Regions from separate parts of the Bacillus sp. Brlt_9 genome, predicted to be linked through region 3. Evidence: riboswitches for the same ligand, from Rfam matches in the RefSeq annotation. Region 3 holds a riboswitch; each other region holds the start of a gene.
The links. A riboswitch is a leader RNA that binds a small molecule or an ion and turns the genes downstream of it on or off. The one in region 3 is predicted to bind S-adenosylmethionine.

Region 1 (7,787 bases), on a different contig from region 3:
ACCGACAATATGTACACCATATTGTTTCGACCATTCTTTCAGCTTTTCTTTCGTTTCCAATCCATCCCTATCTGCAATTTCAGAAAGTCTCGTTAAATCATATCCTGTTGTCCATAGTTCTGGTAAGACAATAACATCTGGTCTTTCCTTCATCGCTTCGCTTATTTTATTTTTAGCATTCTCAATATTTTTTTCTACATCTCCAAAGACAATGTCCATTTGAATACATGCGACTTTCATTTTGTCAGCCCCATTCATAATTTTTTCTTTACAAAATACTGGAAAGATTATATCATTTGTCACTAGAATTGTAACAACTTTCAAAAGAGGTGGAAAGTATGAAATTATTTCAACCTTCTGAGATAGTAACATCATTGCCAAAACAATTTTTCGCTTCACTTGTTGCAAAAGTTAACAAAGTCGTAGCAGCTGGTCACGATGTTATTAATCTAGGTCAAGGTAATCCAGATCAACCAACACCGCAGCATATCGTAAAAGCGTTACAAGATGCTGCAGAAAAGACCATTCATCATAAATATCCGCCATTTCGCGGACATGAAAGTTTAAAAGAAGCCGTGGCAACATTCTATCAACGTGAATATGATGTAGTAGTAAATCCAAAAACAGAAGTTGCTATTTTGTTTGGCGGAAAGGCTGGATTAGTAGAATTACCAGTTTGTTTTACAAACCCTGGTGATACGATTCTCGTTCCAGATCCAGGCTATCCAGATTATTTATCAGGAGTTGCTTTAGCAAAAGCACAATTTGAAACAATGCCGCTTATTGCAAAAAATAATTTTTTACCCGATTATACGAAAATTGATGACTCTATTGCCGAGCGTGCAAAATTAATGTTTTTAAACTATCCAAATAATCCGACCGGTGCTACTGCATCAAAAGATTTCTTTGATGAAACCATTCATTTTGCTAATAAACATAATATATTAGTCGTTCATGATTTTGCTTACGGCGCTATTGGATTTGATGGTCAAAAGCCCGTGAGTTTCTTACAAGCAGACGGTGCCAAAGATACAGGAATTGAAATTTATACTCTATCGAAAACTTTCAATATGGCTGGGTGGCGTATCGCTTTTGCAGTAGGGAATGAAAGTGTCATTGAAACCATTAACTTATTACAAGATCATATGTATGTTAGTATTTTTGGTGCAATTCAAGATGCTGCCCGCGAAGCACTATTAAGTTCACAGTCTTGCGTAATAGACCTTGTAAATAGTTACGAATCTCGACGAAACGCTCTTATTTCAGCTTGTCACTCAATTGGTTGGAATGTAGACATTCCAACAGGATCATTCTTTGCATGGCTTCCTGTTCCAAAAGGGTATACCTCTGAGCAATTTGCTGATATTTTACTAGAAAAAGCACATGTTGCAGTTGCTCCTGGTGTTGGATTTGGTGAACATGGCGAAGGGTATGTCCGTGTTGGTCTCTTGCATACAGAAGATAGATTACGAGAAGCCATTAATCGAATTGATAAATTGAATTTTTTCAAAAAGTAATTGACAACATGAAAAATATCTGACAAAATTCAGTTATCTTAAAAATTTAAACATTTCTAAATACTTCTTATCAAGAGCAGGTGGAGGGACGAGCCCGACGAAACCCGGCAACCGATCTACAATTGTAGACACGGTGCTAATTCTCGCAGCATTACGCTGACAGATAAGGAGCTGGTTGTAAAAAAACCTCTCCTTAGCTGAGAGGTTTTTTTATTTAACTAGGAGGTTATAACAATGAGCGGAATTATAGCGACATATTTAATCCATGATGATTCACATAACTTAGAAAAAAAGGCTGAGCAAATTGCACTCGGTTTAACAATTGGCTCTTGGACACATTTACCACATTTATTACAAGAACAATTAAAACAGCATAAAGGCAACGTCATTCATGTTGAGGAATTAGCTGAACACGAACATACCAATTTGTATTTACGTAAAAAAGTAAAACGCGGGATTATTAAAATCGAATATCCATTATTAAATTTCAGTCCAGACTTACCAGCAATTTTAACAACTACATTCGGAAAGCTATCACTTGATGGCGAAGTGAAATTAATTGATTTAACTTTTTCAGACGAGTTAAAAAAACATTTTCCTGGCCCAAAGTTCGGCATAGATGGTATTCGAAACCTTTTACAAGTGCATGAACGTCCTCTTTTAATGAGTATTTTTAAAGGGATGATTGGACGAAATATTGGGTATTTAAAAACGCAATTACGCGATCAAGCAAGTGGTGGTGTAGATATCGTAAAAGATGATGAGATATTATTTGAGAATACATTAACACCACTTACGAAACGCATTGCATCTGGAAAAGAAGTTTTACAATCCGTATATGAAACATACGGGCATAAAACGTTATATGCCGTAAATTTAACAGGACGAACTTTTGATTTAAAAGAAAATGCGAAACGTGCAGTGCAAGCTGGGGCTGATATTCTATTATTTAACGTATTTGCTTACGGACTAGATGTACTACAATCACTTGCAGAAGATGATGAAATCCCGGTTCCTATTATGGCACACCCTGCTGTAAGTGGTGCTTACTCAGCATCCAAGTTATATGGAATTTCATCTCCATTATTACTCGGAAAGCTATTACGTTATGCTGGCGCTGACTTTTCATTATTCCCCTCTCCATACGGGAGTGTTGCGCTAGAAAAAGAAGAAGCCCTTGCTATCTCAACATATTTAACTGAAGACGATGCATTTTTCAAGAAGAGCTTCTCTGTTCCATCTGCTGGTATTCACCCTGGTTTCGTTCCCTTTATTGTACGAGATTTCGGTAAAGATGTTGTTATTAATGCTGGCGGCGGGATACACGGACATCCGAATGGGGCGCAGGGCGGCGGGAAAGCTTTCCGTACTGCGATTGATGCTACTTTGCAAAATATACCTCTTCATGAAGTAGATGACATAAATTTGCATAGTGCACTACAAATATGGGGAAATCCCTCTCATGAGGTGAAATTATGAGTATTCAAGTATTTTGTGATTTCGATGGCACGATTACAAATAATGATAACATTATGTCCATTATGGAAAAATTCGCACCACCAGAAGCTGAAGAAGTAAAGAATAGAATATTATCACAAGATCTATCTATTCAAGAAGGTGTTTCTCAATTATTTCAATTAATACCTACTAATCTACACGATGATATTATTCAATTTTTAATAGAGACTGCTGAAATCCGTAGTGGTTTTCATGAATTTATACAATTTGTAAATGAGAATAACATTTCTTTTTATGTTATATCAGGTGGAATGGATTTCTTCGTCTATCCACTCTTGCAAGGACTTATTCCAAAAGAGCAAATTTACTGTAATGAAACAGATTTTTCAAGTGAATACATTACCGTTAATTGGCCTCATCCTTGTGATCATCATTGTCAAAATCATTGCGGATTATGTAAATCATCTTTAATCCGTAAATTAAGTGATACGAATGACTTCCATATTGTAATTGGAGATTCCATTACCGATTTACAAGCTGCGAAACAAGCTGATAAAGTATTTGCTCGTGACTTCCTTATTACAAAGTGTGAAGAGAATCGTATCGCCTATACACCTTTTGAAACATTTTACGATGTTGAATATGCATTAAAACGTTTGTTGGAGGTGAAATTATGAAACAACTTTTTCGTCAATGGTATGACTTAAGCGAGATAAAAAAAGAATTAACAATACGAAATTGGTTTCCTGCAACGAGTGGTAATATTTCTATAAAGGTTAGTCATGAACCACTCACTTTTCTCATTACAGCAAGTGGTAAAGATAAAACAAAAACTACTCCAGATGATTTTATATTAGTAGATCATCTAGGGGTTCCCGTATTAGAGACTGAATTGCGTCCTTCAGCAGAAACAATATTGCATACACATATTTATAACAATACGAATGCCGGATGCGTACTTCATGTTCATACAACTGATAACAATGTCATCACAAATTTATATAGTGATGCAGTCACCCTTCAAAATCAAGAAATTATTAAAGCTCTTGATATTTGGGAAGAAGGTGCAACAATTAACATTCCTATTATCGAAAACCATGCCCATATCCCAACGCTTGGAGAAAACTTCCGAAAGCATATACAGGGCGATTCGGGAGCAGTATTAATCCGTAACCATGGTATTACCGTATGGGGCCGAGATAGCTTTGATACAAAGAAAAGATTAGAAGCTTATGAGTTTTTATTCCAATTTCATATAAAACTATTATCAATTCAAGGAGGCGTTTCTAATGGCGCAAATTCGTATTCATGAAGTAAATACTCGCATTGAAAATGAGGTGGAAGTATGTAAATTTCTACAAGAGGAAGGTGTTTTATATGAGAAATGGAACATCTCTAAGCTTCCTACTCATTTAAGTGAAAATTATTCTTTAACAGATGAAAACAAAGCTGAAATATTAGCTGTGTTTTCAAAAGAAATCGCTGATGTTTCAACGCGCCGAGGTTATAAAGCACATGATGTAATTTCACTTTCAAATAGCACACCTAACCTTGACGAATTATTAATTAATTTCCAAAAAGAACACCATCATACTGATGATGAAGTTCGCTTTATTGTTAGTGGCCATGGCATCTTTGCCATTGAAGGAAAAGATGGAAAATTCTTTGACGTTGAACTTGAGCCAGGCGATCTCATATCTGTTCCTGAAAATGCGAGACATTATTTTACCTTGCAAGATGATCGTCAAGTTGTAGCTATTCGTATTTTTGTTACAACTGAAGGCTGGGTTCCAATCTATTAAGGTAGTCAGTTGAATAAAAGGTCTTGGATCCCCTTTTCCAACCTTTTATTCACTCTACATATATACATCCTCCTATGGAACAGGCTTATTTCAAAAATGAAATAAGCCTGATTTTTTATGGCTCTAACTGTATGTTCCCTTCCGTTCAACACAATCTATCCCTTCAATTTTTCAAGTATATTTTTTAATACTTTTTGAACATTTATTGAACTTTTTTTGAACTTTTTCTGAAAATTCTGTTTTGTATATGATATACTACAATTAACTAAGAAGGAAAAGAATATCGCAAACAGAGGGGGAGAATCATGAGTTTACTTATCGCACTTATACTAGGGGTTACATGTGGAGCACTTCCTGTTATTTTAGGAGCTATTATGGAAGAGTTAGAAGTTGGTGTTTTAGGTTTTGTCGCATCTTGTGTAAGCGCTTTATTTTTTGGCTTGTTCGGTGCTATTCCTGTTTCAATTCTCTGTGCATTTTATATAATACGCCATGCTCGTACAAAACAATTTGGTCCTAATCACACCGCGCAAGTGATTCCATTCCCAATTGAACGTTGCCGCCGTGCTTCTAGCTTATAATTATAAAATTAAGTATACCTAAATAAATAAAAGTCCTCACATGAGGACTTTTATTTATTTTCTTCTAGAAATTGAAACAATTCTTGTAAATGCAGGGCATCTTTACTATAGCTAACAGATACGTGACTTATACCATCGATCTCTGCTTGCATATAAAGGTCAACTCCATCTCGATCATATTTCAATGCCAAATAAAATTCCATTTCTTCCAGCATCTTTTTTGAAGTTCGAATAACGTAATGCCCTTTTTCATCTTTTCCATATTCGAATTCCGGTTCAAAATCATATTTTTGTTTAAAAGCTTCTTTTTGCTTTTCATTAATTTGTATACAAGCTGCTCGTTGCACAGCATCAATCATCTCATCAAATTTTTGAAGATCCATTTCATTTACCCCCTTATGTATTTTTTGTATAACACTTGTGTTCCGCTATTCTCTTCCCCATCTTTTATTAGCTCTTCATACAATTCCTTCGCCAAACTTAAACCTGGTACTGGTAATTGCAATTTTTCAGCCTCATCTAAAGCAATCTTCATATCTTTCATAAAATGCTTTACATAAAACCCTGGTTCAAAATCTCCCTTTAACATTCGAGGAGCTAAATTACTCAATGACCAGCTACCTGCTGCTCCCGTTGAAATGCTCTCTAATACTTTATCAGGATCTAATCCAGCCTTTTTCGCATAAGCAACAGCTTCACATACTCCAATCATATTAGAGGCAATTGCAATTTGATTGCACATTTTTGTATGTTGTCCACTTCCAGCTGGCCCTTGCAACTGAATATTTGTTCCTAGTTTTTCAAATAACGGTAAACATTTTTCATATATTTCTTTCTCTCCACCGACCATAATTGCGAGTCTTGCTTCTTTCGCACCAACGTCTCCTCCAGATACAGGTGCATCTAACGTATATACATTCTTACTTTTACCAGTTTCATTAATACGTTTTGCCAATGTTGGTGTAGATGTCGTGAAATCAATTGCTATCGTACCTTCATTTGCATTCTCTAAAATTCCATCTATTCCAAAGTACACTTCTTCTACATCATGTGGATATCCAACCATAGTCATTACAACATCCACTTGCTTTACTAACTCTTTCGGTGTATCACACCAATTTGCACCATCTTGCACTAAAGAATCTGTTTTCGTTTTTGTTCTATTATATACATATACTTTATAGCCGTCTTGCATTAAATGACGCACCATACTTTTTCCCATTACACCAATACCGATGAAACCTATTGATACATTTTTACGTTCCATTTTCTCATCCCCTTTGTTCTAATAAATCATTTACCATCTTTCGAAACTCATTATTAAAATCATCATCTATACTATTTTTCACATTTGAAAATAAAATAACAAAAGTGCCTTTTTCTTTATTAAAATTATTGAAAGTGTTCCAACCAGATAGTACACCATGATTATGAAAATAATCCGGATATATGTAAAAACTAAATGCATATTTTCGTTCTGTTGAAGGTGAAAACATCGCTTGTATACTTTGTTCAGAAAGAAGTTTCCCATTTATAATCGCTTCATCTAACTTCTTCATATCACCAACTGTCGTATACATCTCACCGCATCCGTATAACCAATCCATTAACAATTTTTGTGCAGGTTCAAGTACATTCTCTTTCTTTACATATCCTTTAGTAAAATGTTGATCTCCCTGAGCCATATTGCCCATACCAGATTCATGCATTTCTGCTTTAGTAAATATATTTTCCTTTATGTAATCTCCTAAAGGCTTTTTTGATATGCTTTCTATAATATAGGCAAGCACCATATAATTATAATCTGTATATCTCCAACCTGCGCCTGGTGGAAATTCTAATTTTTGGATTCCAATCCAATTTACTAAGTTTATACGAGAAGCAGCATTCACTTTCCCTTTTCCGCTTTCTGGTAAACCTGATGTGTGTGTTAACAAATGATATAAAGTAATATTTTTATCTACTGGAAAAGAAGGAATATATTTATTTACATTATCTTGAATATTTAGCTTCCCTTGATCCTGCATCTGTAAAATAGATGTAGCCACAACTGTTTTCGTAATAGAACCGATACGATATTTTGTTTGAGGCGTATTCTCTATCTTATTTTGAACATCAGCATACCCATATCCTTTATTCAATATAACACGCTCTTTATCTGTTACTAAAACTGTTCCATTAAATTGCTTTCCTATTAAATATTGATCTAACTTTTGAGATATACTAGCATAATCAATTTGTTGTCCTTCTTTTTTTTCTATATTCTCTTGTACTTCTGATTCAATAGTAGGACTCACCTTAGTTGTTAATACAGTGCTTTCCTTTATATTGGGATTATAGAAAAAATAGTATACTCCACCACAAACTAAAGCGGACAGCGAAGCCATTGTCATTATTTTTTTTATCATGTTGCTCCTCCATAATTCCTT
Region 2 (7,787 bases), on a different contig from region 3:
CATACACTTTATGCTTCATGGGCAGTAGAGCGATTTCTAGATGAAGCGATATGGAGTTATCCGATGTATATGAGTCATCATCGTCCTCTATATTTTTATGAAGATGTATATGCTTCAGAGTATAAAGTAAAGTTGGGAGAGAAAGAGTTTTATGGTTGTTTAATGCCACATGAGGAAGTTTTAATTTTAGGGAAAAACTTTAACATGGAAGTTGGGTTTCTTTACCGAATTAACGAGTATACAACAAATATAATTAGACAGAATTTAGAGAATGTAGAAGATCTATGGAACTGGAATCGTAAAGTATTTAATCCAGCCGAAGAAAAGATTGCGGGCGAGGATCTAGTCGGTGTATTACTCGTTTATGAAAATAGCGAGACATATATGTATAACGTGATGAATAGCAGTCAAGTTTTTCATAAATATAAAACGAATGCGACTTACTTCCAAGTGGGATGTGGAATTTATGCTGGCTTGTGTAGTTTACTGTTCGATAACTTTAAGCAAGGTGCTTATTATGTAGAGGAATTATTATTAAATACAGAAAGTAAGTACGGAGAATATTTAAATTTATATATGAAGGATTTTGTAGTGGGGGAAAATGATTTTACAGATGGATTGCTGCATGATCGGGTAAGATGGATATAAGTTATAGTGAAAAGTATGTATTTTTTACCAACAGTATAATATGCAGAAGAAAATATTTTTCAGAAAAGTGTTCTTGTTGTGTAAATATAAACATTTTATAAAATGTTTCAAGAAGGGTTTTTTTTATAAAATACTTCGTTTATAATGGAGGAAAATATCGACATGAGATTTGTTATTCATGTAACGGTTCGGTAGTGTTAGAAAAAGAAGGGGTGCACGCGCATCCTTTTTTCTATGCAGATATTATGAAAGAGGTGGTATGATGGAATTAACATTAAATTCGACTGTATGCTTACACACAATTCAATTTCGAAAAGAGCAAAAGAATTATATTGTAAAAGATACAATTACAGGAGAAAAATATGAAATGCCGCCACTTTGGATTGATGCATTGGCAATGATGCGTGACGGTTTTTTATTGGGGGAAATTGAGGAGAAATTAAAAGAAGAATATCCAGCCGAAGAAATAAATATACTAGCCTTTACGAGGCAACTGTTAGAGCTAGAGCTTGTCGGAATGGTAGATGGGGAAGAAATAGCTTGTACAAAGAAGAAAGAGAAAGATTATTTAGCTTGGTTACGTCCTCGTGTTGAGCAATTCTTTCTTAATTTAAATAAAAAAAATAGAAGCAAAGGTCAATGATGATCTTTGCTTTTTTGTATAGTTTGTTTAAAAAATTACAGCGAATGCTCTTGCAAAAGCACCGTCGCTATCTTTAATTTTTAAAGGTGCCGCTGAGAAGAAGAAACGTTTAGTGTGAATAGCATCTAAGTTTGTTAAGTTTTCGATTAAATAAATATTATTCCCAAGTAGTATGTGATGAATTGGTGATGTTTCTGTTGTTACCTCATCAGGAGAAATAAAATCTAAACCGACAGATTTTACTTTTAATTGAACTAATTCCTCAGCTAATTCTTCAGAAAGATAAAAAGCTTCTTTCTCATACGCCTCTGTATTCCATTTAGTAGATAGATTGGAATGGAAAATGACAATATCACCTTCTTTTATGTCAGCGTTGTGTAATACTTCTTTCGGTAGTTTTCGTTCTTGTACATGAGTTACATCAATAAGAACCGCTTCGCCTACAAATTGATCTAGGGGTAATTGATCAATAGTCGTTGCGCCTGAAATGAAATGAGCAGGAGCATCACAATGTGTACCAACATGAACGACAGAATGAAAATCTGTAACTTGATAGCCTGTCTCTTCGACGCTTGTAATGGCTCCTAAATTGATTTTTGGTGTTCCAGGGAATTGGGACATATTGTTTTCAAATGTTTGTGATAGGTCAATTACTTTCACTTTAGATACCTCCAATATATGTTTTGAAATAAAAAACTCACCTTTCATAATCAAGAAAGATGAGTTTTGCACACAATAGTTACGTTTTATCTTTCAAAATGCAGTGCATTTTGCAGGAATTAGCACCTATTCAGTTTATATAAACTGAGGTTGCTGGGCTTCAAAGGGCCGGTCCCTCTGCCTCTCTTGATAAAGACATATTCAATTTAAAGTTCGGAATTTTCGTGATAATAAAATTGTAATTCATTTCCTTTTTCTGTGCAACACAAAATAGGTATTCACCCAAATAAAGTTGCTCGCATATTGTAGCTTATGTAAATAGAATGCTGCGAAGGAGTGAGTGCAGTGACAGGGAATGTATTGAATTATTATGCTGGCGGCAATACAGCTAGAGGATTTCATAATTTATATGATGAGAATTTAAAAGGATTAGACAGATTATTTATTTTAAAGGGTGGCCCTGGAACGGGGAAATCTTCTTTAATTAAGGCAATAGGTCGTGAATGGGTTGAAAAGGGATATGATATTGAATTTTTACACTGTTCTTCTGATAACAAATCGGTTGATGGTGTCATTATCCCGAAGTTAAAAGTAGGAATTGTTGATGGAACATCACCACATGTTATTGAGCCGAAAATGCCAGGAGTTGTTGAGGAATATATCAATTTAGGTGTTGCTTGGGATTCAGATAAATTAAGAAAGCAGAAGGTGGAAATTGAAAGATTTGTTTCAGAAGCAAGCAAAGCTTTTCAAGCTGCTTACGCTCGTTTTAACGAGGCATTAGTTATACATGATGAGTGGGAGAAAATATATATTGATAATATTAATTTTGATAAAGCAAATGAACTAACAGATCAGCTCATTCAGAAATTATTTACAGATAAAATTGGGAAACAATCGCTTGTGAAACATCGCTTTTTAGGGGCAGCTACACCGAAAGGAGCAGTTGATTTTGTTCCTAATTTAACAGAAGGATTACCACATCGTTATTTCATAAAAGGACGTCCAGGCTCTGGGAAGTCAACAATGCTCAAAAAATTAGCTAAGGCAGCAGAAGAAAAAGGATTTGAAGTTGAAGTATATCATTGCGGGTTTGATCCAAATAGTCTTGATATGGTTATCGTAAGAGAATTAGGGTTTGCAATTTTTGATAGCACTGCACCACATGAATATTTTCCGAGTCGTGAGGGTGATGAAATTATAGATATGTATGCCCTTATTGTGAAACCAGGGACAGATGAGAAGTATGCTACCGAAATTCGCGACGTTTCTATTCAATATAAAGCAAAAATGAATGAGGCGATGTCTTTCTTAGCGAAAGCAAAATCAGTTCGTGATAAGTTAGAACGAATTTATATTGCTGCTATGGATTTTTCGAAAGTAGACGCATATAAAGAGGAGATTCAAAAAGAGTTTGAACGAATTGCGGTTAGTGTAACAGAAAAGAACAAGTAAAAATAAAGAACTTTGATAGGCTGTCGGGAATTTTCTGACAGCTATTTTAGTATGTAGTAAACTTAGTAGTATATTTGTCGAATTTCCAAGGAAATAATCAAAAAATGGAGAGGTATGAAATGAGAGAGAAAATTAGAGCGGAGCTAGAAAGAATTGAAAACGAGAATGATGTGAAAATTTTATTTGCAGTAGAATCAGGGAGTCGTGCTTGGGGATTTCCCTCGAAAGATAGTGATTATGATGTTAGATTCGTTTATATACATCCGGTAGAATGGTATTTATCAATTTATGATAAACGAGATGTAATTGAATATCCGATTAGTGATGATTTAGATATAAGCGGATGGGATATTAAAAAGGCATTACAACTATTTGCAAAGTCAAATCCAGCTTTACTCGAGTGGATTCGATCACCAATTTTTTATTCAAAAAACTCTCATTTTCCAGAGCAACTTCAGCAAATGAGTGAAAAGGATTTTGATCCAAAAGCAACGATATATCATTACTTACATATGGCTTCAAAAAATTATCGTGAATTTTTGCAAGGTGAGAATGTAAAGTTGAAAAAGTACTTCTACGTATTACGTCCTATTTTAGCTTGTAAATGGTTAGAGGAGAAAGAGACTTTACCACCTGTAGAATTTGATCGGTTAATTACAGAATTATCATTAGAACGTAGCGTATTAGATGAAATTGAACAGTTGTTAATAAAGAAAAAGGCAGGTACTGAATTAGATATTGGATTAAAAATTGAGGTGTTGAATCAATTTTTAGAAGAACAAATTCATTACTATGAGCAATATGTAAAAGGGATTGAAAAGGGACCAGGAATCGATATTGAGAGTTTAAATACATTGTTTCGAGATATGTTGTTTGCAGTATATGAGAAAGAGCACAAGTGAGTTTGTGCTCTTTTTATCCTTTTCGGCAAGAAGACTCCATCTGATTTGTGTTACGGGTGAAACCCAACAATTCAGGTGGAGATGAATTGCCGTCAGCAGGTAGACAAAACAATTTTGTCTCTTTTGTAGGAATAAAGAAAACAGATATTGCTGCAAGAAGACCCGCAAATGAGAATAAGTAAAAATTCCATGCTAAGTCGTATTGCATTGTCTACTCATTATCAACTCGTTTTAACGGTTGATCTGCTGGACCTTCAAGAACGTCTCCCTCAATTGAAAAGCGGGAACCGTGACAAGGACAATCCCAAGTACAATCACCATTATTCCATTCAACTTCGCAGCCGAGATGTGTACAAGTTGTATCGACAATATGTAATTTTCCTTCTTTGTCTTTATAAGCACCTGCTCGCTTCCCGTTAACATGTACGACAGATCCTTCACCGACTTCGAGATCTTCTGGCTTACGTAATGAGGTTTCAATTTTTCCTTCAATTAAATGTTTCGCAACATCAATGTTTTGGGAGAAGAACGTTTTTATATCTGGATTTGCATGGAAGCGTGAAGGTGCATACAGTTCTTTATATGGGCTGTGTACTTTTAGAATAGAATCCTTCAGTAAATGAGCGGCAGCAGTTCCAGTTGTCATTCCCCATTTACGATATCCAGTTGCAACAAATATATTTGGATTTCTTTCGTTAATATGTCCGATATAAGGGAGCTTATCTAGCGTGATTAAATCTTGTGCTGACCATCTATAAGGAACCTCGTCTACTCCAAAAGTTGCTTCTGCAAAAGAATACAGTGCTTCATAATGAAGCATAGTGTTTATTCCTTGTCCTGTTTTATGACTTTCTCCGCCAATTAAAATTAATTTTTCACCATTGTTTGTTGTATAGCGTAAAGAGCGTTTTGGGTCATCAATACTTAAATACATACCACCTGGGTAATCTGTTTTTGCTTTAATTGCAAGGGCATAAGAGCGTTCAGCATACATACGCGTAAAGAAAAAGCTATTCGCATCATAAAAAGGAAAATGTGAACAAGAGACAACATATTCACAAGTGATACGATGGCCCTCCTTTGTAATGACTTGTGAATAATCTCCTTTTTCCACATCCATAGCTGTTGTTTGTTCATAAACTTTGCCGCCCATCTCAACAAACTTTTCTAAAAGTGTTTTCAAATAAAGAAGGGGATGGAATTGTGCTTGGTTTTTCATGACAAGTGCAGATTGTACTGGAATTGGAATCGATAGAGATTGAACATAGTCACAAGGTATATTTAATTTTTGATAGGCTTCATATTCTTTCGATAAATTTCTTAATCCATTATCAGTAGTTGTATATAAATATGAATCTTCATTTGAGAAATTACAGTCGATTTTATATGTTTGCACAGTTTCATTAATAAATTGTAGAGCATGGTTATTTGATTCATAGTAAAGCCCAGCCTTTTCCATACCGAAATGATTTATTAATTCATCATAAATAAGATCATGTTGTGCTGTTATCTTTGCTGTTGTATGACCAGTCGTCCCGTTTAAAATAAGACCAGAATCCATTAACACAACATCGATGCCTTCTTTTGCAAGTAAATAGGCAGTAGTAATACCTGTAATACCAGCACCGATAACAGCAACTTTTGTCTTTATACTTTCAGATAAAGGGGGAAAAGTCGGGATTTGAGTAGATTCAATCCAATAAGATGATGGGAATTGTGGAAATGTATCGCTTGTCATTAAGGAAACCTCCTGATTTAGAACAATTTTCCTTTTAATATTTCCATATGATATGAAATTCATGTGTACTGTTTTAGAGGGAGGCTATTTTTATTTAAAAGAAAGATAAAATTATCTTAATATAATTATTTGGTATTGTCGGTATGAAGAGGTAGGAGTTGTGTAAAGCTAGATTTAGATGAGTATATTTGTTGTTTACACCGAGATTTCTTGAATAAGATAGAGTCTATAGCATGTTCAAGTACGTATATGCATAATGGATGAAACCTTATAAAATCTATGTTTTTTCTTTAGTGAAATAAAGTATAATTATAAAAATATAACCAACTTTTATTACTAGGTCATAAAAGTTGTTGACAATGTGGAAATTCTATTGATATGATTCATCATGTGGAAAGGTTGATAGAGAGTAAAAAGAGAAATGTTTTTCATTGATAATAAAAGCGAAAAATAAGTGACGATAGAGTGAGTATATTTTCCTTATAATAGATGCTTTTTAATCACCTAGTAAAATCAATCTGGAAGCAAGAATTGATATATGTAAGTTGCGCAAGGCGCGGCATAAGAAAGGGGCAAAAGGATGAAGGAGCTTCATACGTTTGGGTGGTATGCAGCACGTGTATCACCACATTTGCCGAAAAAAGCATTTAAACCAGTTCCTACTCGTTTATTTGGTGGACTGGCTTATTTACTTGTGGCATTGGCGGGGTTAATATCGATTGGTGTATTTGAATTGAATGTGTGGGCGAATCTAGGAATTGCGATTGTTCTTGGATTGTGTTTTGCTTCACTTGGGTTTTTAGGGCATGAAATTTTACATGGAACTGTTGTAAGAAAGGCATGGCTTCGTGATTTCTTAGGAGCGATTGCATTTATGCCACTATCAACAGGTCCTAAACTTTGGAGAAAGTGGCATAATGCAACGCATCACGTTCATACACAACATGAAGAGAATGATCCAGATGCATGGCCTACACTTGAGAAGCTTAAAAAGAGTAAGTTTTTGAGCTGGGTATATCGCATGCCTCTTCATGTACGTTCATTCTTTAGTTTTCTATCACTAACAATTCAATTTACATTGCATTCGACTCGAATGTTCTTTCATTTTATAAAAGAGTTTAAGTCATCCAATCAAAAATCTGTATGGCTTCAACTTCTTTTGCCTTGGACTGTTTGGATTAGTTTATTGTTTATTATGGGACCTGGAAAATGGTTATTTGCATATGTGATTCCATTGTTAATTGCTAACTTTATTGTAATGGCATATATCGCAACCAATCATCGCTTAAATCCAATTGTTCCAGTAAATGATCCGTTAGCAAACTGTTTATCAGTAACAGTGCCGCGCTGGGTAGACGTTTTGCATTTCAATTTCTCATATCATACAGAACATCATTTGTTCCCTGCTATGAGCTCTAAGTACTATCCGTTAGTAAAAGAGAAAATTAAAGAAATGTGGCCGGAACGCTATCATGAGATGCCGATGACAAAAGCTTTGGCAGCGCTATGGAATACACCACGTGTGTATTATCAAGGAAGTGAATTAGTGGATCCGCATAGAGAGCATCTCTATGGTTCTTTAGGAAATGGACTAGATCCTCATAATATTTCATATCGTGAGGAACATATAGAGGAAGAAGAGAGTATTAAAAAGGTAAATCAATAAAAATTGATATATTTTGCAGTGAAAAAGCAAGCCATCTCAGGCTTGCTTTTTCTTATAAAGAGACTTCTTTTTTAT
Region 3 (7,787 bases):
GCAAGCAGTAAAGACAGTGCTAGTAGCGTTGATGTAACAGGCATGGTTTTATCGGCATTAGCTCCTTATCAAGATCGACCGGATGTGAAACCAGCTGTAGAGAAAGCTGTTGCTTATTTATATAAAGAACAGTTAGACAATGGTGGTTTTTCTGCTGATGGACAAGAAAATTCTAATAGTGTTGCGCAAGCAATTATTGGATTATCACTTGTGAAAGATGTAGATCAAAATCGTCTACATAAGGCAGTGCAAAATCTATTATCATATCAACTTCCAAATGGTGAATTTAAATGGTTACCAGGTGATCAAAATGGTAGTGGAATGGCGACAGAGCAAGCATTATTAGCTTTAATTCAGTTTAAAGAACTTGGGAAATCTATTTATGATTGGTCGAATGTAGTCATTGGTGAAGTAATTAAACCGAAACCAATTGAACAGCCAGAAAAGATTGTTGAACCGGAGAATAATGTAGTAGATAAAGAAGTTACAGAAGAACCGGAAGAACAAAAACAAGTACAACAAGAAACGAAAGATGACAATTTAAAAGTTGTTGTTGATAACGAAACGGTTAAAAATAAAAAATCCGGAAATGGTAGCACATTACCAAAAACAGGAGCATCTTCTCATAGTGCAGCGACAGAAGTAGGTATGGGTGTATTATGTATTGCTTCTGCATATGTATTATGGAGACGTAAAGCAGCTTAACAAAAATTAGGAGCAATCATTTGCTCCTAATTTTCTTATGAAAGGTGAGAGACAACATGAGTAAGATGAAGTGGTTTATTTCTTTACTGCTTTCACTTGGGCTACTTGCCGGATGTGAAGAGGCAGCTGTAAAGCCTGAGAAGAAAGTAGAACCAAAGCAAGAAGAGATAGCAAAACAAGAAGAGAAAAAAGATGAAGCGAAACCGGAAGAAAAACCGGAGGAAAAACAAGCTGAACAAGAGCAAAATAAGCAAGAAGAGCAGAAAGAGAAGCAAGAGCAAAAAATAGAAGAAAAACCGAAAGAAGAAAAGCCACAGGCACAACCGGAAGTAAAGAAGGAAGAAAAACCTCAGGAACAGCCTGCTGCTAAGCAATCAGAACAGCAAAAAGCACAAGAAGAGAAACAACAAGAGCAACAACCGAAAGCACCAGAAGTAAAAGAAGAAGCGAAGGTTGTAAATCAGCCAAAAGAAACACCGAAGCAGGAGCAAAAAATTGATCCGAATAAAGAGGAGAAAACGATACCGACGCCAGTAATACCAACTCCTGAACCGAAAAAACCAGACCCAGTACCAGAACCTAAAGCAAAACAAGTCACTATCTCAGTAAAAGGTAATGAAGGATACTTACTAGGTGCGAAAAAGATGGATGTACAAGAAGGCGATACAGTGTATAAAGTATTGCAGCGTACGGGATTAGATGTTGATGCAATGGGTTCTAAAGGTGATATTTATGTAAAAGGTATTAATGATTTATATGAAAAAGATGTTACGGCTACTAGTGGATGGAAATATCGTGTGAACGGTGCGTTTCCAAACTATAGTGCAGGTGTAGCTACAGTAAAACCAGGAGATACAATCGAGTGGGTGTTTGTATTAAAATAAGAAAGGCATTCGGTAAAGGACTATGAAAATAAGTTTTTCTTCTTTACATCCTTTTGTGAATTTTTTCTATTATATCGGGGTGATGATACTATGTATGATGTGTCTTCATCCTCTTTTTTTAATTGGAGCGATACTATTAATCGTTATGTTAAATATAATGCAAGGGAATAGCGAAAAGATAAGAAAAATGTTACCGAGCACAATTGTTTTCTTTTTTATGGTCATTTTATTTAATTCGTTATTAACGCATAGAGGTCGAACTACGTTGTTTTGGTTAGGTGATAGTCGTATTAAGCTTGAGGCGATCATGTTTGGAGTAGTAATGGGGTTATTACTAGTTGCGATTATGTTTACGTTTGCTTCGTATAATGATATTATTTCGAGTCATAAATTTTTATATTTGTTTTCTAGAATTTCACCGAAAGTAGCATTGTTAACGATGATTACAGTGAGGTTTGTGCCGTTGTTTATTAGGCGATTACAGAAAATTACACTCGTCCAAAAAACGAAAGGTGTACAAGTTGATGCAGGTTCCATTATTGAACGCGTGAAAAATGGTATGCAATTGCTGCAAGTATTATTAATTTGTTCGTTAGAAGATGCACTGCAAACGGCAGATTCTATGCAAGCTCGTGGATTTGGTGTAACGAAGCGTACGACGTATATTCGATATAGAATGGAAAGACGCGATTGGTATACACTCAGTTATTTAACGATTCTATTCATAGCCGCGGTCATCTTTAATAATTATGGCGGAGGAAAATTAATTATCTATCCGAAAGTTGAATCTATTTTATTTCAGCAATATGATGGAATAATGTTTGGCATATTTATGATGTTTATTAGTCTACCAATTATAATGGAAGGAAGGGAGTGGCTATGGTGGCGCATGCAGAAATAAACAATTTATCATTTGTATATGCTGATGAAAACGAATATGCGTTACAGCATATTTCTCTTTCTATTCAAAAAGGAGAGTTTATTGCACTTGCTGGAGGATCAGGATCTGGGAAGACGACTTTATTAAAACATTTTAAAAAGGAGTTACTTCCGATCGGTACACGTTCAGGAGAAATTTTTTATGATGACGTTTTATTAGAGGAAGTACCAGATCTATTATCTGCACAAGAAATTGGTATGGTATTTCAAAATCCAGAAAATCAGCTCGTAATGGATACAGTCATTCAAGAATTAGCATTTTCTTTAGAGAATGTTGGATTACCATCACATATTATTCAAAAACGAATAGCAGAGCTCATTAGCTTCTTAGGATTTCAAGATTTATTGCACCAATCTGTTCATACGTTATCTGGTGGACAAAAACAACTTGTCAATTTAGCTGCCGTACTAGTTATGCAGCCAAAACTATTATTATTAGATGAACCAACAGCGCAGTTAGATCCAATTGCAGCGAAAGAATTTTTAGGATTGTTAAAACGTATTAACGAAGAACTTGGAATAACAATCGTTTTAAGTGAACATCGTTTAGATGAAGTAATACCACTTGCTACGCGCGTTATTTGTATGAATAATGGTCAAATCGTGTATGATGGAAATCCTAAAACGGTTATAGCGAACATGTGGGAAGTTGAAAAATTCCGTCCATTTATTCCGCAAATTCCAAGATTGTTTTTAGAATGGAACGCGGAAGATATTCCGTTTACAGTGCGAGAAGCGCAAATGAAATTGAATAACTTTTCAGATATATCATATGTGAATGAGCCAATAGCACAAAGTGAAAAGCGGGAAGTTATTTTAAGTGCAGAGCATATTTCATTCCAATATGAAAAAAGTAGTCCACTTATTTTACGAGACTTAACTGTATCGATTGAAAAAGGAAAATGGGTAGCTCTCGTTGGGAAAAATGGTACAGGGAAGTCTACACTGTTAACGATATTAGCTGGATTACAAAAAGCGAGAAGAGGGAAAGTAAAGTGGAACGGCAAAGTGATACATAAAATTGATTCGAAAGAACGGTTTAAAAGGATCGGGTATGTATCACAACATCCGTACTATCATTTTACATTTGATACCGTGTGGGAAGAAGTGTATGAACGTGCACGAGAGTTATACGGAGAACAAGGAAAAGAAATAGCAGAAAATATGCTCAAACAGTTTTGGTTATATTCGCTTAAAGAACGCCACCCGCATGATTGTAGCGGGGGAGAGCAACAACTACTCGCGTTATGTACAACGTTATTATCAAAGCCGACTTTATTATTACTTGATGAACCGACAAAGGGGCTAGATCCGTGGAAGAAAGAAAGAGTAGGAGAGCTATTTAGGAAGCTGCAAAAAGAAGGTACAACAATTGTAATGGCAACGCATGATATTGAGTTTGCAGCGAAATACGTTGATCAATGTATGATGTTATTTGACGGAGCAGTCATTATGAATGATGCACCGAAAGAATTTTTTAGTGGTAACTTCTTTTATACAACATCTATTAATCGATTCATTCGAAAAGAATTGCCATATGCATTAACGTGGGAGGATGTGTACGAAGCGTGTCCAAACGATATGTTGCATTCATAATATGCATTTTTGCAGTAATAATAGGCACATTACTCTTTACTACACTTATCATGGATGGTTATTACATGTTAAGTAGTTTGTTTTTATTAGTTGTTATTATGATACCTTTCTATATCCGCTTTGAAAGAAAGGCGTTTGTTTCACGTGAAATTGTTCTCGTTGCCGTATTGGCGGCAATTGCAGCAGTTAGCCGCGTACCATTTTCTATTTTACCGAGTGTACAACCAACTTCTTTTGTTATTATCGTTTCTGCAATTGTATTTGGAAGTGAAACTGGTTTTATGATCGGTGCAACAGCGGCTATCGTATCTAACATTTTTTTAGGGCAAGGTCCGTGGACGCCGTGGCAAATGTTCTCATGGGGGATGATTGGTTTTATAGCTGGATTATTACGTAATACATTTTTAATGAAAAAGCTATGGGGAAGACTTCTATACGGATTATTTGTTGGATTTTTATTTGGCTGGATTATGAACTTATGGGGGCTTCTCGGTTTTATACAAGAAGCAACGTGGGAAACAGTTGTCGCGTACTATGTTGCAAGTTTTTATTTCGATTTGAGCCATGCAATTTCAAATGTTATTTTCTTACTATTATTTAGTACGTCTTGGATTACGATTCTTACGAGATTCAAAAAGAAATATGGCATATTAGATAAGCATAACATGGCATAGAAAAGCATACTCATATAAGGTAGGGTCGCGACTTACATATTCGTTTGCCTCTTTCATGCTTCTTACATATTGTAAGGAGCATTTTTTATTGTCAAAAAATAGTCCAATATATATCCGTTACTATATAAAATTATTTGTATAATAATAGGTGAGAACTATTTTCAAAGAGGAGGTGTATAGTTAATGAAGTTAGTTATTCCGAAGCAACACGGTGCATGGGCTATGCTCGTAATACCGTTTCTATTAAGTGTCATACTTGGGAAACCTACTATGTATCATATTCCATTGTTTTTAGCTTGGTTCTTTATCTATTTAGCTACGTATCCATTTCTTACGTACATAAAGCAAAGACGAAAAAAAGAGTTTTTACATGCTGCAATTGTATATTTTATCATCGCATTTATATTTGGGGTGGTTTCTCTATTATATGAATGGCGCATTCTTTTATTCGTAGCAGTAATGATCCCATTATTTATAGTAAATATGTATTACGCTCGTCAAAAAAATGAAAGAGCGTTACTAAATGATATTAGTGCGATTATTGTTTTCTGTATTGGCGGTTTAGTTAGTTATTATTTTTCAATGAAACTTATAGATAAAACAGCATTATTTATTGCGCTTATATCATTTTTATATTTTTTAGGAAGTACGTTTTATGTGAAAACGATGATTCGTGAGAAAAATAACCCGAAGTATCGTTTTATATCATGGGGTTATCATATTCTATTAACAATCATTGTATTTGCTATCAATCCGTGGTGCGCCCTTATTTTTATACCGAGTGTCATTCGAGCCATTATGTTGTACGGCAAAAAGATTTCTATTATAAAAGTAGGTATTTTAGAAATTGCTAATTCTGTATATTTTTTAATCATCACGGTAATAATTATGAAGTATGCCATTTGAAAAAGCTTCCCACCTTATGATGGGAAGCTTTTTCAATCTTGTTCTAAAATGTGAACGGTGTAATCACAGCGTTGAATAGCTTGTTCGATCGCATAAAGGGATTGTTCAATACGTGCGCGATTAAAATCTTTTTCAACAGTTTGTAGTGCTGCTTCTAAACAATGTTTTGCTTCTTGTAATGATTGAAATGAATCTTGTACATATCCGCGAGCATTTTCGTGCATTTCATAATCCTCCTTGCATATTCATATATGTATAGTATGAGCAGTAAAGAAGAAAATATTATTTGTTATATTTGTTTGACAATTAAAATGAAATTACGTATAGTAAGAATTAAGTGAATATTTTCTTATCCAGAGAGGTGGAGGGACTGGCCCGATGAAACCCAGCAACCGCGATGCAGGTGCTAATTCCAGCAGAACATATTTGTTCTGGGAGATAAGACGAAGATATATACGTAACTTCTTCTTATCGGAGAGGTTTTTTTATTGCAAAAAAACCGATTACGAAAATTTATATTAAGAAGAAAGGGGTTGCGAAGTACTGTGACACTCGAAAAATACGTAAAACTGCGTAGTACAGTTTATGAATATATGATAGAGCAAGATAAGCCAATATCATTGTTAGATATTCAAGAACATATCGTTTCGCATCATGAAGGAAAATTCACGAAAAAGATGTTACATCAATTTTATTTGTCAAGACTATTAGATGAACTGAAACTGGATGGGAAAATTACATTAGCTGATGAATATCTCTATAATGAAAAAGGGGTATTTTATAAGGCGAGAAAAGGGAGCTAAGCTCTCTTTTTTTTGAAGTATGTAGAGTAAAAGACTGCTTAAGCAGCCTGATACAGGGAATGGTGTTGAGTGTGTAGTGTCAAAGATTGAATGTGCCTGAAAGAGGCACTTCATATCGGCTGCAAATGAAAAGAGACACCTTCGCCGAATAGGTGTCAGTCGTTTGTCATATAGACTTGCTATTTGACAGTTATTAGAATAACATGCAGTGGCTCTAGAAGTCAAAAGGGAATTAAAGGAAGAGGTGTTTTTATGTACGCTTACTTATTAAAAGAGTTATATAGGTATATTCCGAAACACATTATTGATAGAGGTTATGAATATTATGAAGAAGGACATGTAGAAGATGTTGAAATACATAATAATAAAGTATTTGCGTTTGTGACTGGTAATGCAGGAAATTATGAAGTAGTGATAGAACTCGAGGATTTTTCGGAAAGTAGCTGCGAGTGTCCATATGAAAACTATTGTAAGCATATGGCGGCAGTTGTTTATGATATTCAAAGTGCTGGTGAGAGTACGGTGAAAGAGAAACTGAAAGATTTAGACAAGGAAGAGTTACTTACCGTATTAAATCGTTTATTACAAAGCTCAAAAAACGTGCAAATTGTAGAAAAGATGTTAAATAAGGGGAAACTTTAACTATAGAGGGAGTTGTTTTGTAGTGAATGTACTAATTGTATACGCTCATCCTAGTACTTCCAGTTTTAACGCAGCGATATTAAAGCATGTGCAAAAAGGATTACAAGAAACAAATCATTCGGTTACAGTACTTGATTTATATAAAGAAAAATTTGATCCCGTCCTTGTATTTAATGAAGAGAAGAAAAGGCGTGATTTAGTACATGAAGAAGAAACAGCTCGGTACAGAACGTTAGTAGAAGAAGCAGATACGCTTCTCTTTATATATCCGATATGGTGGTGGGGAATGCCTGCTATTTTAAAAGGATTTATTGATCGCATTTTCGTAGCTGGATTTGCTTATAAATATGAAGGGGCCCTGCCGAAAGGCTTATTGAAAGGTAAGAAGGCATGGGTAATTAATACGTTAGATTCACCGTTATGGTACGTCGCCCTATTATATCGATCAGCAGATTGGATTATGATGAAAAGAGGAGTTTTACGTTTTTGCGGCATTCGCGATATAAAACGATCTGTTTTTCAATCTGTGAAAACGAGTAAACGAGAGAAGCGGGAAAAGTGGTTATTACAAATAGAAGAAAAGGCTCGTACGTTATGAATGAAATCGATCGTATTATAAACTGTTGTGGGTATGATAA

Region 1: another riboswitch for S-adenosylmethionine. It lies ahead of mtnW (2,3-diketo-5-methylthiopentyl-1-phosphate enolase); the one in region 3 lies ahead of VF726_RS18035 (hypothetical protein).
Region 2: another riboswitch for S-adenosylmethionine. It lies ahead of VF726_RS24770 (cyclase family protein); the one in region 3 lies ahead of VF726_RS18035 (hypothetical protein).

Annotation. Positions count from the first base shown of each region.
Region 1 covers NZ_JAYJLO010000002.1:778,013-785,799, reverse strand. Annotated here, with positions in the region: gene VF726_RS10430 (carbon-nitrogen family hydrolase) at 1-324, opposite strand, end outside; gene VF726_RS10425 (pyridoxal phosphate-dependent aminotransferase) at 339-1,517, shown strand; SAM riboswitch class I at 1,582-1,687, shown strand; gene mtnW (2,3-diketo-5-methylthiopentyl-1-phosphate enolase) at 1,752-2,996, shown strand; gene mtnX (2-hydroxy-3-keto-5-methylthiopentenyl-1-phosphate phosphatase) at 2,993-3,652, shown strand; gene VF726_RS10410 (methylthioribulose 1-phosphate dehydratase) at 3,649-4,287, shown strand; gene VF726_RS10405 (1,2-dihydroxy-3-keto-5-methylthiopentene dioxygenase) at 4,265-4,777, shown strand; gene VF726_RS10400 (hypothetical protein) at 5,083-5,358, shown strand; gene VF726_RS10395 (DUF3909 family protein) at 5,409-5,741, opposite strand; gene VF726_RS10390 (NAD(P)-dependent oxidoreductase) at 5,747-6,625, opposite strand; gene VF726_RS10385 (serine hydrolase) at 6,630-7,766, opposite strand.
Region 2 covers NZ_JAYJLO010000008.1:76,973-84,759, forward strand. Annotated here, with positions in the region: gene VF726_RS24760 (S-adenosylmethionine decarboxylase related protein) at 1-648, shown strand, start outside; gene VF726_RS24765 (hypothetical protein) at 911-1,291, shown strand; gene VF726_RS24770 (cyclase family protein) at 1,319-1,951, opposite strand; SAM riboswitch class I at 2,035-2,147, opposite strand; gene VF726_RS24775 (PRK06851 family protein) at 2,297-3,406, shown strand; gene VF726_RS24780 (nucleotidyltransferase domain-containing protein) at 3,526-4,308, shown strand; partial or broken gene VF726_RS24785 (MFS transporter) at 4,430-4,519, opposite strand; gene VF726_RS24790 (FAD-dependent oxidoreductase) at 4,520-6,046, opposite strand; gene VF726_RS24795 (fatty acid desaturase family protein) at 6,627-7,712, shown strand; gene VF726_RS24800 (amino acid ABC transporter permease) at 7,765-7,787, opposite strand, start outside.
Region 3 covers NZ_JAYJLO010000004.1:302,395-310,181, reverse strand. Annotated here, with positions in the region: gene VF726_RS18070 (DUF4430 domain-containing protein) at 1-705, shown strand, start outside; gene VF726_RS18065 (DUF4430 domain-containing protein) at 762-1,589, shown strand; gene VF726_RS18060 (energy-coupling factor transporter transmembrane component T) at 1,612-2,490, shown strand; gene VF726_RS18055 (ABC transporter ATP-binding protein) at 2,463-4,124, shown strand; gene VF726_RS18050 (ECF transporter S component) at 4,097-4,798, shown strand; gene VF726_RS18045 (YwiC-like family protein) at 4,982-5,704, shown strand; gene VF726_RS18040 (hypothetical protein) at 5,737-5,928, opposite strand; SAM riboswitch class I at 6,051-6,149, shown strand; gene VF726_RS18035 (hypothetical protein) at 6,250-6,507, shown strand; gene VF726_RS18030 (SWIM zinc finger family protein) at 6,760-7,149, shown strand; gene VF726_RS18025 (NAD(P)H-dependent oxidoreductase) at 7,172-7,747, shown strand; gene VF726_RS18020 (group-specific protein) at 7,744-7,787, shown strand, end outside.